One region of the Microbacterium shimangi genome, then DNA from elsewhere that is predicted to be linked to it. Evidence: predicted binding sites of a transcription regulator. Region 1 holds the regulator's gene; the other holds the start of a gene.

Evidence for each region. The regulator LexA, encoded in region 1, represses DNA repair genes until DNA is damaged. The targets are predictions, from matches to a motif close to TCGAACANNTGTTCGA.
Region 2: the regulator LexA is predicted to act here: its motif matches at 2,415-2,430, upstream of ACFXQA_RS03890 (Rv2578c family radical SAM protein).

Annotation. Positions count from the first base shown of each region.
Region 1 is NZ_JBIGII010000001.1:25,224-29,638, forward strand. Features, by position in the region: gene hisB (imidazoleglycerol-phosphate dehydratase HisB) at 1-316, opposite strand, end outside; gene ACFXQA_RS00140 (histidinol-phosphate transaminase) at 313-1,395, opposite strand; gene ACFXQA_RS00145 (LysM peptidoglycan-binding domain-containing protein) at 1,416-1,793, opposite strand; gene lexA (transcriptional repressor LexA) at 2,062-2,739, shown strand; gene ACFXQA_RS00155 (S9 family peptidase) at 2,773-4,415, shown strand, end outside.
Region 2 is NZ_JBIGII010000003.1:477,036-481,450, reverse strand. Features, by position in the region: gene ACFXQA_RS03895 (DEAD/DEAH box helicase) at 1-1,150, shown strand, start outside; gene ACFXQA_RS03890 (Rv2578c family radical SAM protein) at 1,348-2,406, opposite strand; gene ACFXQA_RS03885 (M15 family metallopeptidase) at 2,514-3,584, shown strand; gene ACFXQA_RS03880 (LacI family DNA-binding transcriptional regulator) at 3,712-4,415, shown strand, end outside.

The sequences.
Region 1 (4,415 bases):
GTGCCTCGTCCAGCGGGACGAGTGCATCGCCGTAGCGCGAGATGCCGGCTTTGTCGCCCAGCGCCTGCCGGATGGCTGTGCCGAGCACGATCGAGACGTCTTCGACGGTGTGGTGGGCATCGATGTGGGTGTCGCCCGTCGCACGCACCGTCAGATCGGTCAGCGAGTGCTTGGCGAAAGCCGTCAGCATGTGGTCGAAGAACGGAACCGACGTGTCGATCGAGCTCTCACCCGAGCCGTCGAGGTTCAGCTCCAGCTCGACGCTCGACTCGCTCGTGGCGCGGCGCATCGAGGCGGTGCGTGTGGTACCGGTCATGAGCCCGATTCTATCGAGGCCAGCGCGTCGAGGAACGCTGTCGTCTCATCTGCCGTTCCCGCCGTGACGCGCAGGTGGTGGGGGATGCCGATGTCGCGAATGAGCACGCCCCGGTCGTACAGCGCCTGCCAGGTGGCTGCCGGGTCGGCGACGCCGCCGAACAGCACGAAGTTCGTCCACGATTCGTGGGCCTGGTAGCCGAGCGCCTCGACGGTTGCAGAGATGCGGTCACGCTGAGACACGATCTCGTCGACCATCCCGAGCATCGTGTCGGCGTGCCGCAGGGCGGCTGTGGCCGCCGCCTGCGTCAGCGCGCTCAGGTGGTAGGGCAGCCGCACGAGTCGGAGAGCATCGATCAGCGCGGGATCGGCGGCCAGGTAGCCCACGCGTGCGCCTGCGAACGCGAACGCCTTGCTCATCGTGCGCGAGACCGCGAGCCTCGGCCTGCCGGGGAGGAGGGACACCGCAGACGGCACATCGCGCGGCGCGAACTCCTGGTAGGCCTCGTCGACGATCACGATTCCGTCGGTCGCCGCGTACGCCGCCTCGATCACTTCGAGCGACATGGGCGTTCCGGTCGGGTTGTTCGGCGCGCAGAGGAAGGTCACATCAGGCCGCACCTCGGTGATCTGATCCACCGCGGAAGCAGGACTGACCGCGTAGTCGTGCCCGCGGCGGCCGGAGACCCACTCGGCGCCCGTGCCGCGCGTGAGCAGCGGATACATCGAATACGTCGGACCGAAGGAGAATGCGGTGCGACCCGGCCCGGCGAAAGCCTGAAGCAGGTGCTGCAGAACCTCATTCGATCCGTTACCCGCCCAGATCTGGTCGCGCGTCAGCCCCTCACCCAAGTAGTCGGCGAAGGCCTCGCGCAGGCCCGTGAACTCACGATCGGGGTAGCGGTTGATGTCGTGGAGCGCGTGAGCCACGGCATCCATGATGTCTGCCGAGACCTCGTCCGGGACGGGGTGGGTGTTCTCGTTGACGTTCAGCGTCACGGGAAGCGCCGCCTGCGGCGCACCGTAGGGCTTCATTCCTCGCAGGTCGTCGCGGAGAGGGAGATCGTCGAGCGTCGTCACCCCTCGATGCTAGGGCCGACTCAGAGGGTGGTGGCGTACTCCGCGGGGATGGCGAGGCGCTGTCCTGCGGACACGGCGACGCCGTCGAGGGCGTTCAGTCGCACGATCGCGTCGACGACATCGCGGGGATCGGCCGACGGGGCGACCTCTTGCGCGATGCCCCACAGCGAATCGCCCGCCATGACCGTGACCTCGGAGAAGGTGCCCGCCGGTGCTCCGGCATCGCGCGAAGCGAGCGCGGAACCCCCGCTGATCGCGACGAAGCAGATCGCGACGGCGACCGGGAACGCGGCGAGCCCCGCGAGCACCCGACGGCCGCGGACGGTCAGACGAAGGCGCGTCGACGAGGCTGCGGGAAGAGCAGCAGGTGCGCTGGGGGCGAGTGCGATGGCGGTCATGGGGTTTCCTCCTGAGGTGAGAGATTCGCATCGGAGCCTCTGCCGGGAGGTTCCGATGCGAACCTCTATTCCGAAGCTATCTTCGATACAGTCACGGTGTCAAGACCGACCTGATCGCAGATCGATCGAACGCGACACGCGGCGATCAGCCGTGCAACGCGAAAGAATCCGGATACGGTTTCGACAGGGAGAGACCACCACGGACCTCCGACATTCGAAGACCCGCGCCCCCCAGGCGCGAGAGGGAGCAGCCAGAATGAGCGACGCGATGCCGTCCGGCGCCCGAGACAAGCCGCAGACGCGACGACGGAAAAGCCTCAGCGACAAGCAGATGGCGATCCTCGAGGTCATCCAGCGCTCTATCAGTCGTCACGGGTACCCGCCCAGCATGCGAGAGATCGGCGACGCGGTCGGACTCAAGTCGCTCTCGAGCGTGACGCACCAGCTGAACCAGCTCGAGCTCAGCGGATACCTGCGGCGCGACCCCGGCAAGACCCGCGCGATGGAGGTCCTCATCGACCTGCCGGGCACGTCGACCGAGAACCCCGCCGACACCGGGCCCACCGTGGGCGACGCAGCTCTCGTGCCGCTCGTCGGCCGCATCGCCGCCGGCGTGCCCATCACGGCCGACCAGCAGGTCGATGAGGTCTTCCCCCTGCCGCGGCAGCTGGTCGGCAAGGGCGATCTGTTCATGCTGAAGGTGTCGGGCGAGTCGATGATCGACGCCGCGATCTGCGACGGCGACTGGGTCGTGATCCGCTCGCAGTCGAACGCCGAGAACGGCGAGATCGTCGCGGCCATGCTCGACGGCGAAGCCACCGTCAAGACATTCCGCCGCCGCGACGGGCACACCTGGCTCCTCCCCCGCAACAGCGCGTTCGAACCGATCCTCGGAGACGAGGCCGTCGTCCTGGGCAAAGTCGTCGCGGTGCTTCGCGCGGTCTGACTCGACGTGATCCGCCCGTCATAGGGTGAGGGAATGTCCTCCCCCACCCCGTACGGCTCCTGGCCCTCGCCGCTCACCGCCCAGATGGTGGCGGCCGCTTCGCCCCGGATGGACGGTGCACGATTCGTCGGCGACGAGGTCTGGTGGGGCCAGACGGTGCCGTCCGAGGGAGGGCGCACCACCGTGCGGCGACGTCGGGCCGATGGTTCGGTCGACGACATCCTGCCGAACCCGCTCAGCGCCCGGTCGAAAGTGCACGAGTACGGCGGCGGCGCGTGGACGGCCGCGGGCGACGCGCTGGTCTTCTCCTCTCAGGCCGACCAGCGGGTGTGGGCACTCGCCCCGGGCGGCGAGCCGCGTGCGCTCACCCCCGACGACCCCACCGCTCGTTTCGCGGGTCTCACCTGGGCGGCGGGCACCCTGCTGGCGGTGCGTGAGCGCCACGGCACCCACCCCGTGCCGAAGCGCGACATCGTGCGCATCCCCCTCGACGGCTCTGCCGCAACCGACGGTGCCCTCGTCGTGACGGTCGTCGCGGGCAGCGATTTCGTCGCGCAGCCTGCTCTGTCGGCAGACGGCTCGCGACTCGCCTGGGTCGCGTGGGATCACCCCGACATGCCGTGGGATCAGACCCGGCTGCGCGTGGCAGACCTGGTAGAGGGCAGCGGCACGCCCGGTCGCACGATCAACGAACCCGGCACCGCAGCCCTTCAGCCGGTGTGGACGGGGGCGAACGAGCTCACGTACGTCGACGACCCCTCCGGCCGCTGGAACCTGTGGCGTGCCGCACCGGGCGAGGCGCCCATCGCGCTGGCGCCGAGCAACGCCGACACGGGCGGTGCGCTCTGGGTGCTCGGCACCCGTTGGTTCGGCGCGCTCGAGGACGGCCGAATCGTCGCTGTGCGCACCAATGGCGGCGACCAGATCGTCGTCATCGCGGACGGGCGGGCGACGCCCCTCGCGACGCCGGTGGTGGCGGGTGCCGCCGTCGAAGACGTCGCGGGTCATCGCGCCCTGGTATCGGGTGCGACCGCCTCAGGCGGGTCGGGGCTCTGGGTCGTCGACCTCACGGACGCCGCCGACCCCCGAATCGACCGCGTCGCGGGCGAGCGCGGCACCCTGGGCGAGGAGTGGTTCCCCGTCGCGCGAGAGCTGCGGGCGCCGGGGCCGCACGGGCCTGTCCACGCGTTCGTGTACCCGCCGACCAGCCCCGATGCCGAGGCGCCGGCCGACGAGAAGCCGCCGTACCTCGTGCTGGTGCACGGCGGACCCACCTCGCACGTCGGCCCTGCAGCATCCGCCAAGATCGCCTACTTCACGAGCCGCGGCATCGGAGTGCTCGACGTCAACTACGGCGGCTCGACCGGGTACGGCCGGGCCTACCGTGAACGACTCCGCGGCCAGTGGGGCGTCGTCGATGTCGATGACGTCGCCGCCGCGGCAGCAGCACTCTGCGACCAGGGCCTCGCCGACCCCGCGCGCGTCGCGATCGAGGGAGGATCAGCGGGGGGCTGGACCGTTCTTTCCGCGCTCGTACGCACCGACGCATTCGCCGCGGGGATCTCGCGCTACGGCGTCGGCGATGCCCGCGCTCTCGCCGCCGACACGCACGACTTCGAGGCGCGCTACCTCGACGGACTCATCGGGCCCCTCCCCGAAGCGGAGCAGCTGTACAT
Region 2 (4,415 bases), on a different contig from region 1:
CATCGTCCGCGTCCTGGCCGACCTCGGTGCCGCCAGTCCCTTCCCGATTCAGGCCGCGACCGTCGCCCCGATCCTCGAGGGCCGCGACGTGCTCGCTCGCGGCCGCACCGGCTCGGGCAAGACCATCGCGTTCGGCGCTCCGCTCGTCGAGAGCGTGCTGCGTGCCGGCGCGGGAACCAAACGCGCCTTCGCCCGCGCACCCCGTGCGCTGATCCTCGCGCCGACCCGCGAGCTGGCGCTCCAGATCGACAGCACGGTGCAGCCGATCGCTCGCAGCGTCGGACTCTTCACGACCCAGATCTACGGCGGTGTTCCCCAGGCGCGCCAGGTCGGTGCCCTGCGCAAGGGCGTCGACATCATCATCGGCACCCCCGGCCGCATCGAAGACCTCGTGGAGCAGGGCAAGCTCGACCTCTCGGAGGTCAAGATCGTCGTCCTCGACGAGGCCGACCACATGTGCGAGCTCGGCTTCCTCGAGCCCGTGCAGCGCATCCTCCGCCACACCGCAGGGGGAAGCCAGAAGCTGCTCTTCTCGGCGACCCTCGACCGTGAGGTCGCGGCCCTCGTCGATGAGTTCCTCGTCGAACCGGCCGTGTACGAAGTCGCCGGTGAAGACCAGGATTCCGGCACGATCGAGCACCGCGTGCTCGTCATCGACCACCGTGACAAGGCCGAGATCCTCGCCTCGCTCGTCGACCGCGCGGGGAAGACGCTCGTCTTCGCCCGCACCCGCGCCTACGCCGAAATGCTCGCCGAGCAGTTCGACGACGCCGGCATCTCGGCGGTCGCCCTCCACGGCGACCTCAATCAGGCCAAGCGCACGCGCAACCTCGAGAAGATGACCTCGGGCCGCGTCGCCGTGCTCGTGGCGACCGACGTCGCGGCACGCGGCATCCACGTCGACGATATCGACCTCGTCGTGCAGGCCGACCCGCCGGACGAGTACAAGACCTACCTGCACCGCTCCGGCCGCACCGGCCGCGCGGGACGCTCGGGCCGGGTCGTCACGCTGATCCCGCGTCAGCGTCGTCGTCGCATGGAAGAGATGCTCGAGCGCGCCGAGATCGACGCTCCGTTCGAAGAGGCGCGCCCCGGCGACGACCTTCTCGAGGAGCTCGCCGGACGCCAGATCGCCGACGTCACGAGCTGACACCGCAGCATCCTGGTTCCCCCGTCACGCCGCCGTCTGCGCGATCGTGACGGGGGAACTCTGTTTCGCGGGGCACCGCGGCCGGCGCTCGACGCCTTCGGAGGAGAATTCACCAACGGAGGCGCCATTGCTGTGGTTTCCCCCTCCGAACGTGAATTCTCCTCCGCGCGTGCTGCTGACTCCCGTGGAGGTGCGCCTCAGAACAGCGTCGCGGGGGCGACCGGCCGCACCGCGGGGGTCGGCAACGCGACACGCGAAGCGAGGCCGGGCTGAGGCCGACCGCGCGGATGATCGTCTTCGTCATGACCGTCGAGCTGGTGCAGGCGCAGCAGCGGGCGGATGCGCTTCGAGAGCCAGGTTCGATACGCCTTGGGCGCCGAGGTCGAGACCCCCGGGTAGAGGCCGCGGTAGGACGACACCAGTTCGGGGCGCTCGCGCTCGAGCCACTCGAAGAACCAGGGTTTGACCCCCGGGCGCAAGTGCAGCGCGCCGTAGACGACCTTGACGGCTCCCGCCTCTCGGATGCGGCGGAGCGCGTTGTCGAGCGCCGCCAGGGAGTCGGTGAGGTGCGGCATCACCGGCATGAGGAACACCGTGACCCGGAACCCCCTCTCGGTGGCCGCGCGCACGGTGTCGAGCCGTGCGTCGGCGCTCGGCGTCCCCGGTTCGAGGGAGTGCTGCAGAGCGTCGTCGAACACCGCGATCGACATCGCGAGCGAGATGCGGACGGATGCTGCCGCGTCGCTGAGCAGCGGCAGGTCGCGCCGCAGCAGCGAGCCTTTCGTGAGGATGGAGAACGGCGTTCCTGTCTCGGCGAAGGCCGAGACGATCTGCGGCATCAGCCGGTAGCGTCCCTCGGCGCGCTGGTAAGGATCGGTGTTCGTGCCGAGCATGACGGGCTCGCGCGCCCACGAGCCGCGCCGCAGCTCTTTCTGCAAGACCTCCGCGACGTTCACCTTGACGACGATCTGGTTGTCGAAGTCGCTGCCGGCATCGAGGTCGAGATACTCGTGCGTTCCCCGGGCGAAGCAGTACGTGCAGGCATGACTGCAGCCCCGGTACGGATTGACGGTCCAGTCGAACGGCATCGCCGAGGCGCCGGGCACGCGGTTGAGCGCCGTCTTGGCGAGCACCTCGTGAAAGGTCATTCCGGCGAATTCGGGGGTGGTGACCGACCGCACCAGGCCGTCCATCCGCTCGAGGCCGGGGAGCGCGGCGGTGTCGGCCACTCCCAGTTGCTGTCCCTGCCATCGCATGACCTCATGGGAACATATGTACGAATCTAAGTCAAGCCGCGGGGGCTCACGGTCGAAGGGCGCGCCGCTCCCTCGCATCGCCCCTCCCGATCGGAGAGAATGGGCCGGTGACGGACCCCGAACCGTTCTCGCCCGGCTCGCGCCGTGAAGCGCGAATGACGGCGGAGCGCACACACGCCGCTCCGCGGCCACTGGCTCGTCACGCCCGCCGCCGCCGTGCCGCAGGAATCCGGGTGTTCTTCGCCGTCGCCGCCTCTGCGGCGCTGCTGATCGGCGGTAGCGGAGCGGTGACCGCGGCCGTCACCGGCGGCGCGCTCGCCGAGGGCAGTGTCATCACCTCGGCGGCCGTCGAGCCGACGAGCGAGCCCCGCACCCCCATCGACGCGACCGTTCTGCCGATGCCGGCGGAGGGTCTGCCGTCGCCCTCGTTCGACGTGTCTGCCGCGGGTCGTGCGCTCTGCGACGACCCCGCCTTCACCCAGGCCATCGAGTCGGGCGACGATGCGACCGTGATCGCAGCGGCGGGTGGCGCCGACGCCTTCCGCGTCGCGGTCGCCACCGGAACGGCGCCCTGCATACCGCTCGACGATCCTGCCCGAGCGTGGTCGGTCGTCAACAAACAGCGACCCTTCGAGCCGATCGATTTCGCCCCCTTCCCCCTCGCCCTGCCGTCGGGTGTGCGGAGTCTGTCGGGCGGAGAGCTGCGGGCGGATGCCGCGGCATCCTTCACCGAGATGGCCACGGCTGCACGCGAAGCCGGCGCGGGTGAAATCGCGATGGAGAGCGCCTACCGCTCGTACTCCACGCAGCAGGCCACCTATCGCGGGCACGTCGGCGACCGTGGCGTTGAGGGCGCCGATCTGGTGAGTGCGCGTCCGGGGTACAGCGAGCATCAGTCGGGCCTCGGTGCCGACGTGGTCGCGTGCGACGAGGGCACGTGCGGCTCGATCGACGATCTCGCGGCCACCCCCCAGGGCGCCTGGGTCGCCGAGCACGCGTGGGAGCACGGCTGGATCGTCCGCTACCTCGAAGGCCGCACCGACGTCACGGGCTACCTGCCCGAACCGTGGCATCTCCGCTACGTCGGGCCCGAGATCGCCCGCGCCTACCACGAGGGATCGTGGACGACCCTCGAGGAATTCTTCGGCCTGGCCCCGGCGCCCGATTACGCCGGCTGAGAGCTGTTCGACCGGACCTCGCCGTCTTCTTCCCGGTCGGGAGGTTGACATTCGGCGTTGCCGGTGAGAACGTTTACAGCGGGACGTGTAAACGTTTCCACTGCACTCGTGCCTCAAAGGAGAGAACGTGCCTCGAGCTACCATCACGCAAGTCGCCGCCCTCGCGGGCGTCTCGATCGCGTCGGCATCCCGGGCGCTGAACGGCCAGATCGCCAGCGCCGAGACCGTCGAGAAGGTGCGCCGCGCCGCGGCCGAGCTGGGGTACGTCGCCGACGCTGCGGCCCGGTCCTTGAAGCTCGGGCGCACCCAGCAGCTGGCCTACGCCGTCGCCGACATCGGCAACCCCGTCTACGTCGAGATGATGAGCGCCGTCGAGCGGGTGGTCGCCGCATCCGGATACCGACTCGTCATCTCGTCGACCGGCACCGCCTCTTCGACCCTCGACGTCGTGCGCGACCTGGGCCGCGGGTACGTCGACGGCATGATCCTCTCGCCGCTGCGGGTGACCCCCGAGCTGCTCGACGCCCTGACCGACGTGCCCGTCCCCGTGGTCGTGCTCGGCTCGGTCCCCGGCGGCTCGGCGCTCGACACGGTGCAGGCCGATTCGCGCACCGGCATGAGCCTCGTCGTCAACCACCTCGTCGAGGAGGGCCGGCAGACGCTCGTGTTCATCAACGGGCCGGTCGACACGACCCCCGGCCGGTTGCGCCTGCAGGGTTTCGAAGACGCCGTGCGCGCGCACCCCGGCATCCGCAGCCGCACCGTGACCGCCGACGACTTCACCATCGCGTCGGGGTACCGTGCCGCGCGTGACGTGCTCGACGACGCGCG